Cupriavidus necator N-1: one gene and its partners. The protein of the gene in region 1 interacts with the protein of each later gene in a pairwise test. Links are inferred from orthologs where the notes say so. Each region holds a gene or a part of one and is shown in the gene's direction. Other genes may lie near its edges. The genes, in order: groL, CNE_RS16460 and grpE.

Evidence for each region.
Region 2: the proteins of groL (region 1) and CNE_RS16460 interact in binary tests that used the Escherichia coli proteins (3 or more experiments, as listed by UniProt). The link is inferred for Cupriavidus necator N-1 from one-to-one orthologs.
Region 3: the proteins of groL (region 1) and grpE interact in binary tests that used the Escherichia coli proteins (3 or more experiments, as listed by UniProt). The link is inferred for Cupriavidus necator N-1 from one-to-one orthologs.

The regions. Positions count from the first base shown.
Region 1 is NC_015726.1:721,146-724,177, forward strand. Bases 96-2,974 are described here. They hold groL (chaperonin GroEL), read left to right. Parts: upstream 96-652; coding sequence 653-2,296; downstream 2,297-2,974. Other genes in these bases: groES (co-chaperone GroES), read left to right, coding at 317-607; CNE_RS03470 (metallophosphoesterase), read right to left, coding at 2,413-2,974. Outside these bases: more of CNE_RS03470, read right to left, coding at 2,975-3,032.
Region 2 is NC_015726.1:3,512,448-3,515,338, reverse strand. Bases 154-2,891 are described here. They hold CNE_RS16460 (ABC transporter ATP-binding protein), read left to right. Parts: upstream 154-982; coding sequence 983-1,801; downstream 1,802-2,891. Other genes in these bases: mlaD (outer membrane lipid asymmetry maintenance protein MlaD), read left to right, coding at 2,640-2,891; mlaE (lipid asymmetry maintenance ABC transporter permease subunit MlaE), read left to right, coding at 1,798-2,577; CNE_RS16465 (Bug family tripartite tricarboxylate transporter substrate binding protein), read left to right, coding at 154-849. In the rest of the region: more of CNE_RS16465, read left to right, coding at 1-153. UniProt on the Escherichia coli protein: Part of the ABC transporter complex MlaFEDB, which is involved in a phospholipid transport pathway that maintains lipid asymmetry in the outer membrane by retrograde trafficking of phospholipids from the outer membrane to the inner membrane.
Region 3 is NC_015726.1:1,108,688-1,111,782, forward strand. The notes cover bases 1-2,942. They hold grpE (nucleotide exchange factor GrpE), read left to right. Parts: upstream 1-1,162; coding sequence 1,163-1,723; downstream 1,724-2,942. Other genes in these bases: hemH (ferrochelatase), read left to right, coding at 1-254; CNE_RS05240 (RNA-binding S4 domain-containing protein), read left to right, coding at 251-646; CNE_RS41690 (hypothetical protein), read right to left, coding at 714-887; CNE_RS05255 (thioredoxin family protein), read left to right, coding at 1,812-2,243; CNE_RS05260 (phospholipase A), read right to left, coding at 2,266-2,942. Also shown: more of CNE_RS05260, read right to left, coding at 2,943-3,095. UniProt on the Escherichia coli protein: Participates actively in the response to hyperosmotic and heat shock by preventing the aggregation of stress-denatured proteins, in association with DnaK and GrpE. It is the nucleotide exchange factor for DnaK and may function as a thermosensor.

The DNA.
Region 1 (3,032 bases):
TGTCGTTGTCGTGCGGCGACCCATGTACAGTTTGGTCGAAATTACACGGAGCGGCAAATGCACATTAAGTGGCTAAAGCTCCTCTTTCAGGAGTTCTCCAAGGCCATATCCCACGAGAATTTCACGTCCGAGGGAAAACCCGTATTAAGTCCCTGTCTTGAAATGACCATACCCCGTCCCTATAATTAGCACTCGCCGGGGGTGAGTGCTAACAGCATGAAAGCGCCCCTTGCGGCACCTGAACATTTCAGACGGCCGTCGCCTCGGTAGCCGGCCGATTTGTGATTAAAAACTCACTTTGCATCTAGGAGTCCGTATGAATCTGCGTCCTTTGCACGACCGCGTGATCGTGAAGCGTCTGGACAACGAAACCAAGACCGCGTCCGGTATCGTGATTCCCGACAACGCTGCCGAGAAGCCCGATCAAGGCGAAGTACTGGCAATCGGTCCTGGCAAGAAGGATGACAAGGGCAACAACATCGCCCTCGACGTCAAGGTCGGCGACCGCGTGCTGTTCGGCAAGTACGCCGGCCAGGCAGTGAAGGTGGAAGGCCAGGAACTGCTGGTCATGCGCGAAGAAGACATCATGGCCGTGGTGAACAAGTAATTCACCGACTGACCGCCACCCGTACAGATTTCAGGAGATTCAAGAATGGCAGCTAAAGACGTAGTGTTCGGCGACGCCGCACGTGCCAAGATGGTCGAAGGCGTGAACATCCTCGCCAACGCAGTCAAGGTGACCCTGGGCCCGAAGGGCCGCAATGTGGTGCTGGAGCGCAGCTTCGGCGGCCCGACCGTGACCAAGGACGGCGTGTCCGTGGCCAAGGAAATCGAGCTGAAGGACAAGCTGCAGAACATGGGCGCCCAGATGGTCAAGGAAGTCGCTTCCAAGACCAGCGACAACGCCGGTGACGGTACCACCACCGCAACCGTGCTGGCCCAGTCGATCGTGCGCGAAGGCATGAAGTTCGTTGCCGCCGGCATGAACCCGATGGACCTGAAGCGCGGCATCGACAAGGCTGTTGCCGCCGCCGTGGAAGAGCTGAAGAAGGTCAGCAAGCCCACCACCACCAGCAAGGAAATCGCCCAGGTTGGCGCGATCTCGGCCAACAGCGACACCTCGATCGGTGAGCGCATTGCCGAAGCCATGGACAAGGTCGGCAAGGAAGGCGTGATCACGGTTGAAGACGGCAAGTCGCTGGCCGACGAGCTGGAAGTCGTGGAAGGCATGCAGTTCGACCGCGGCTACCTGTCGCCGTACTTCATCAACAACCCGGAAAAGCAGGTTGTCCAGCTGGACAACCCGTTCGTGCTGCTGTTCGACAAGAAGGTCTCGAACATCCGCGACCTGCTGCCGGTGCTGGAGCAAGTGGCCAAGGCCGGCCGCCCGCTGCTGATCATCGCTGAAGACGTCGAGGGCGAAGCCCTGGCGACCCTGGTGGTGAACAACATCCGTGGCATCCTGAAGACCGCCGCCGTCAAGGCCCCGGGCTTCGGCGACCGCCGCAAGGCCATGCTGGAAGACATCGCCATCCTGACCGGCGGCACCGTCATCGCTGAAGAAATCGGCCTGACGCTGGAAAAGGCTGGCCTGAACGACCTGGGCCAGGCCAAGCGCATCGAGATCGGCAAGGAAAACACCATCATCATCGACGGCGCCGGCGACGCAGGTGCGATCGAAGGCCGCGTCAAGCAAATCCGCGCCCAGATCGAAGAAGCGACCTCGGACTACGACCGTGAGAAGCTGCAAGAGCGCGTGGCCAAGCTGGCCGGCGGTGTTGCCGTGATCAAGGTTGGCGCTGCCACCGAAGTCGAAATGAAGGAAAAGAAGGCCCGCGTGGAAGACGCCCTGCACGCCACCCGCGCTGCGGTGGAAGAAGGCATCGTCCCCGGCGGTGGTGTGGCCCTGCTGCGTGCCCGCGCTGCGATCTCGGCACTGACCGGCGAAAACGCCGACCAGAACGCCGGTATCAAGATCGTGCTGCGTGCCATGGAAGAGCCGCTGCGCCAGATCGTGCTGAACGCCGGTGAAGAAGCTTCGGTGGTCGTTGCCAAGGTTATCGAAGGCAAGGGCAACTACGGCTACAACGCGGCTTCGGGCGAGTACGGCGACCTGGTGGAAATGGGCGTGCTGGACCCGACCAAGGTCACCCGCACCGCACTGCAGAACGCCGCTTCGGTGGCTTCGCTGATGCTGACCACGGACTGCGCAGTTGCCGAATCGCCGAAGGAAGAGTCGGCTCCGGCAATGCCGGGCGGCATGGGCGGCATGGGCGGCATGGAAGGCATGATGTAAATCATTGCCGACCGACTGCCCTCACGGGCAGGCTGTCTTGAAAAACCCCCGCGGGCGCGAGCCCGCGGGGGTTTTTCTTTGGGGCGCCGCAGCGGTCTCGCGCTCGAGCCGCCAGGTCAGACCTCGACCACGCAGCACCAGTCGAAGCGCTTGTTTTCCAGCTCGCCGGTGCGGCGGCTGACGTAGCCGCGGGGGTTGCAGACCACGCGCGAATCGTCGATGCAGTAGTCGAAGCTGGTGTGGGTATGTCCGTGGATCCACAGGTCCGCCTTTGCTACCAGGTCGGGCCGGCGCGACAGGAAGCCGCCGGAGACCAGGTCGTGCGAGTAGCGCGGGTCCAGGCTGCCCAGGTCAGGGCCGTGGTGCGTAACCACCACGGTCTTGCCATCGTAGGGCAGCGCCAGCTGCGCCGCCAGCCAGGCCGACGCGGCCTGGTGGCGCGCCAGCGCGTCCTGGGGTGTGAAATGGCGCGCACGGCCGTCGTCGCCGTGGAGTTCGATCAGCCGGTGGTCCAGCATCACCGCCGCGCAAGCCTGCATCGCGTCATCGCGCCGGTCAGTCCCGAACAGGGTGTAGTCAGTCCACCAGGTGGTGCCGATGATGCGTACCCGTCCGTGGGCGCCGTTGAATTCGGCCACTGTGCCATTGAGCACCTGTATGCCTGGGTGCGCCTCGGTGGCTTCGGCCATCAGGCGATCCACGGTATCGAAGTTGCTTTCGTAGTATTCGTGATTGC
Region 2 (2,891 bases), 2.8 Mb from region 1 along the record:
GGCGTTGCCGATGCGGTGGCGCGCATGCTGGCCGAGCGTCTTTCCGCCCGGCTGGGCGTGCCGGTGGAGGTCGACAACCGGCCCGGCGCCGCCGGCACCATTGCCGGCGACGTGGTCGCCAAGGCCAGCTCCGATGGCCACACCCTGTTGTTGCACCAGGCCAATATGCTGATCCAGCCCGGACTGGAGCCGGTGCCGTACGACGTCGTGCGCGATTTCACGCCGGTGGCGCGCGTGGCCACCACGCCGCTGTTCCTGGTGATCGATGCCAGGCTGCCCATGCGCACGCCCGAGCAATGGATGACCGCGGTGAAGTCGAATCCCGGCTCCTACAGCTATGGCTACGGCCAATCGGGCAGCCCCTCCCACCTGTACGCCGAGTACGCCGTGCGCGGCATCCGCAGCGGCGTGCCGCTGGTCACCGCCAAGGGCGAAGCCGCCGTGGTCCAGGAAATGCTGGCCGGCCGCATCAGTGCCTGTTTCTGTTCGTTTGCCGCGGTCCAGGGCCAGGTCAGGAGCGGCGGGTTGCGCCTGGTCGGGGTGACGGGCGTGGCCCGCTCGCCGCTGGCGCCGCTGGTGCCGACCCTGCAGGAATCGGGGCTGGAAGGCTATGCCGCGGCCGCCTGGTTTGGCGTGATGGCGCCAGCCAAGACGCCGCGCGCGATCGTCGCCAGGCTGGCGGTCGAGCTCGACGCCGTCATGTCCGAGCGCGAGGTGCGTTCGCGCCTGCAGGCAGCGGGGGTCACGCCGCTGCGCGACTCGCCGGAGGCGTTCGCCACCGCGATCCGCTCGGAATCGATCCAATGGCAGGTGATCCTGAAGGACGTTGCGCCGACACAGGAGCCTTGAGCAGCAAAGGGGTGGACCGGTTTGGGAGGCTAGGGCAAGTCTGAGAGAGGGGGCATGTGGCGCGGGGCACACGGGCGCCAGCAGGGCTAGGTAGTACACCTTATAATGCGCGCCTGTCCTGACCGGTGCCCACGTGACCGATTCTGCTCAAAACCTCGTCGAACTGACTGCGGTGGACTTCGCCTATGCGGACCACGGCAAGCCGATCCTGTCCGGCCTGACCATGCATTTCCCGCGCGGCAAGGTGATTGCGGTGATGGGCGGCTCGGGTTGCGGCAAAACGACGGTGCTGCGGCTGATCGGCGGCCAGATCCGCCCGCAGGCGGGCACGGTCAGCTTTGCCGGCACCGATATCCACACGCTGGATACCCGCGGCCTGTACGAGGTGCGCCGCCAGATGGGCATGCTGTTCCAGTTCGGCGCGCTGTTTACCGACCTGTCGGTGTTCGACAATGTGGCGTTCCCGCTGCGCGAGCACACCGACCTGCCCGACTCGATGATCCGCGACCTGGTGCTGATGAAGCTCAACGCGGTCGGCCTGCGCGGCGCGCGCGACCTGCTGCCGTCGCAGATCTCGGGCGGCATGGCGCGGCGCGTGGCGCTGGCTCGCGCGATCGCGCTGGATCCGGCGCTGCTGATGTATGACGAGCCCTTCGCCGGGCTGGACCCGATCTCGCTCGGGCTGACCGCGCGGCTGATCCGCAGCCTGAACGACGCGCTGGGCGCCACCACGATCATCGTCTCGCACGACGTGCACGAGACCTTCCAGATCGCCGACTACGTCTATTTCATTGCCGACGGCCGCATCGTCGCGCAGGGCGAGCCTGAGGCGCTGCGCGCCTCCACCGACCCGTTCGTGCACCAGTTCGTCCATGCCGAGGCCGACGGCCCGGTGCCGTTCCACTACGCCGGACCTTCGCTGGCCGAGGATTTCGCCGGAGGTGCGCGGTGACGGACTTCTTTACCCCCATCGGCGCGGCCGTGCGCCGCAGCCTGTCGGGGCTGGGCCATGCCACGCGCATGTTCCTGACGCTGCTGGGCCTGTCCCCGACGCTGCTGCGCCGCTTCCGGCTGGTGACCGACCAGGTCTTCTTTGTCGGCAACCTGTCGCTGGTGATCATCGCGGTGTCGGGCCTGTTCGTGGGCTTCGTGCTTGGCCTGCAGGGCTACTACACGCTGAACCGCTACGGGTCCGAGCAGGCACTCGGGCTGCTGGTGGCGTTGTCGCTGGTGCGCGAACTGGGCCCGGTGGTGACCGCGCTGCTGTTCGCCGGCCGCGCCGGCACCTCGCTGACTGCCGAGATCGGCCTGATGAAGGCGGGCGAGCAGCTGACGGCCATGGAAATGATGGCGGTGAACCCGCTGCAGCGCGTGATCGCGCCGCGCTTCTGGGCCGGCGTGATCGCCATGCCGGTGCTGGCGGCGATCTTCAGCGCGGTCGGCATCCTGGGCGGCTACGTGGTGGGCGTGCAGTTGATCGGCGTTGACGCCGGCGCCTTCTGGTCGCAGATGCAGGGCGGAGTCGATGTGCGCGCCGACGTGCTCAATGGCGTGATCAAGAGCTTTATCTTTGGCATTGCCGTGACGTTTATTGCCCTGTACCAGGGCTTCGAGGCCAAGCCCACGCCGGAAGGCGTCGCGCGCGCGACCACCCGTACCGTGGTGATTGCGTCGCTGGCCGTGCTGGGGCTGGATTTCCTGCTGACCGCGCTGATGTTCAGCAAATGACGCGGCCATACCAACGACAAGACAGCGACAAGAACACTACGGGGTTGAAGAAAGAGATTCCAATGAAAAAGAATGCACTCGATTTCTGGGTGGGGCTGTTCGTCGCGGCGGGCTTTGTCGCCGTGCTGTTCCTGGCCCTCAAGGCGGGGAACATGAGCGCCTTTTCCTTCCAGGACACCTATAGCGTGCAGGCGCGCTTTGATAATATCGGCGGGCTCAAGCCGCGCGCGCCGGTCAAGAGCGCGGGCGTGGTGGTCGGCCGCGTGGCGGCGATCCGCTTCGACGACAAGACCTACCAGGCCACCGTCGAGATG
Region 3 (3,095 bases), 390 kb from region 1 along the record:
TCTTCTGCCCGGGCTTTCCGGCCGACTGCATCGAGACCCTGGAGGAAATCGCCATGGAAGGGCAGACCGAGTTCAAGGTCGCGGGCGGCAAGGATTTCCACTTCATCCCGTGTCTGAATGATGCCGATCCGTGGGTCGCGGCCATGGCCGAGATCGCGCTGCAGCACCTGCAGGGCTGGCCGCTGGCCACGCCGCATCCGCACGAACTGGAAGCACGGCGCACGCGCGCCCAGACCCGGGGAGCGGCGGCATGAATGTCGACTTTGCGCCGGATGCGCGCCAGCGCATTGACAAATGGCTGTGGTGCGCGCGCTTCTTCAAGACGCGCTCGCTGGCGGCCGAAGCGGTGGAGCGCGGCAAGGTGACCGTGAACGGCCAGCCATGCAAGAACTCGCGCGAGGTGAAGCCCGGCGACATGGTGGTGCTGGAAGCGCACCAGCAGCGCTGGGAACTGGTGGTGATGGGCATCGCCCCGGCGCGCGGGCCGGCGCCGGTGGCGCAGACGCTGTATGAGGAAAGTGCCGAAAGCCAGTCCCGCCGGCTGGCCGATGCCGAACGCCGGCGCCTGCAGCCGGAGCCGTCCGCGCAGATCCAGGGGCGCCCGACCAAGCGGGACCGGCGCCGCATCGACCACCTGAAGAGCTGAAATGACAACGCGGCGGCACCGGGAAGCTCCGGTGCCGCCGCGCAGTGGGCACAGGGTCAGGTGGCGCTTATTCCTGCGTGACTTCCTGACTGACGATAGGGACGATGTAGTGCTTGAACACCGCCTTGCCGCTGCCATACTCCGTATCGCGCGAGGTGAATGCGCCGGAAAGGCAGATAAAGACGGTCATGACCGCCAAGGCGGCCACAAGGCAGAGCGTCACGACTGGCAGCTTATGCATGGCCAACCTTTCGGAAGAGGCACAAAGTTGAACCATCTCCAGGACCCCCGACATTTTTGTCATTTTTCTTACTGAGAATCTTAGTGAGTGCGATGCAGCAAAGCAATAAGGCGTCGATTGCATATGGGTGGCCTTTGTAACCGTGTGTTTCCGCGTCACGCCAGCGCCACTCTTGAAAACCTGCGCCTTGCCACCACCTGCACGGAACACGCGCCGATTTACCACCCGCGGCCAGGCCCACGGCGGGCCGCGACAATGCATTGATACGGATCGACATGGAAGAACAGAAGCAGACGCCAACCACCCAGACGCCTACGCCCGCGGGCGAAGAGGCGGCCAACGCCAGCCAGGAAACCGGTGCGCCGGAAACCGCTGCCGTGGATGACGTGGCGGCCCAGCTGGCCGCCCTGGAAGCCAAGGCGCGCGAGCATTACGACCTGTATATGCGCGCCGTTGCCGAAGGCGAGAACATCCGCCGCCGGGCGCAGGACGATGTCGCCAAGGCGCACAAGTTCGCCATCGAGAACTTCGCCGACAACCTGCTGCCGGTGATGGACAGCCTGCAGGCCGCGCTGGCCGACGGCTCGGGCGATATCGCCAAGCTGCGCGAAGGCGTCGAACTGACCGCGCGCCAGCTGGCGGCCGCCTTTGAGCGCGGCAAGATCGTTGAACTCAACCCGGTGGGCGAGAAATTCGACCCGCACCGCCACCAGGCCATCTCGATGGTGCCGGCGGACCAGGAACCCAATACCGTGGTGACCGTGCTCCAGCGCGGCTACACCATTGCCGAGCGCGTGCTGCGGCCGGCGCTGGTGACGGTGGCGGCACCGAAGTAAGCCGGCCCGGGACGGCGGCGTGCCATCCTGGATTGCGACCTGACGCCCGGTGCCGGCTGGCCCGGGCGTTTGTCATTCTGGAGCGAGCATGACCACTGAACCAGGCGCCGGCTCGGCGCAGTCGTCCCCGGCCCCCCACCTCGACCACCGCGCCTTCGAGGCGTTCGGCATGCGCGAGGTCGATGACGGCATCATCGACGCCGCCATAGCCGGGGCCGGCGACGCGCTGGTGTGCGTGTTCTTCTGGGGGGTGGACTGCTTCAACTGCGAGATGGCCAAGAAGGCCATGCTGGCCAACCCCGAACCGGTCCGCGCGCTGGCGCTGCACTGGCTGCATGCCAACGTCTACGCGCATCCCGGGCTGGGCCGGCGCTTTGGCCTGCATGGCATCCCGGTGTTCATGTTCTTTCAGAACGGCAAGAAACTGGGCCGCGCCACTGGCTGGCATGGCCACGGCCAGTTTGCCGCCGCGGTGGCCAATGCGCGGCTCAAGGCCAGCGGTAAGCCGCTGGCCGGCTGAGCGGTCTGGCCGTTCAGCGGGTTCAGCGGGACAGCGCGTAGCCGATGCGGAACTGCCACGGCAGCTTGTGGTTGTAGTCCAGCAGGCTCTCGCCATAGCCGACGAAGTAGCCCGCCATCAGGTAGCCCGCGGTGCCGGGAATCAGCCGCGCCATCGGGTAGGTCAGCTGGGCGTCGACGCTGCCGTACCACTTGCGCGTGCCCTTGCGCAGCGTGGCGGAGAACTCCCATGAGTCCGGGCGCCCGTAGGCAATGCCCAGGTCCATGAAGCCGCGGTAGTGGGCGATGTCGGGGTTGTCGCCCTTTTCCACATAGGCATAGAGCTTGGGCGCGACGCGCCAGTGCCAGTCGTTCTGGTCGCCGAAGTAGAAGGTCGGCTTGACGAAGACCGTATTGATGCTGCGCGATTCGTCGCCGCTGCGGCCATTGGATTCATGCTCCAGGCCGGCCGCCAGCGACAGCCGGCTGATGACGTTGTTGCGCACGCCGGTATCCGACAGGTAATAGAACAGGCTGGGCCGGTAGTTGGTGTCGCGGAACGGCTTGGACTGCTCGGACAGGTCCCACAGCGAAAACTGCGTGTAGCCCACGTACAGGTTGTCGAACAGGCGCTTCGACGCCGGGTCCTCGCCCTGAAACAGGCGGTACTTGAAACTCAGCTGGAACTTGGCGTTGGCGCCGTCATGCGCGCCGACCATGAAATACATCGGGTCATGGAACGACAGCCGGGCGCTGTCGCGCAGGTCGGCCGGCGCGGGTGCGGCGGCGCCCGCCGTGGTGACCGGGGAGACCGGCACGGCTGCGGTAGCGGTCGCCGGCTCTGCGGCGTCGGTGGCCGGCTCGGTGCCGTTCG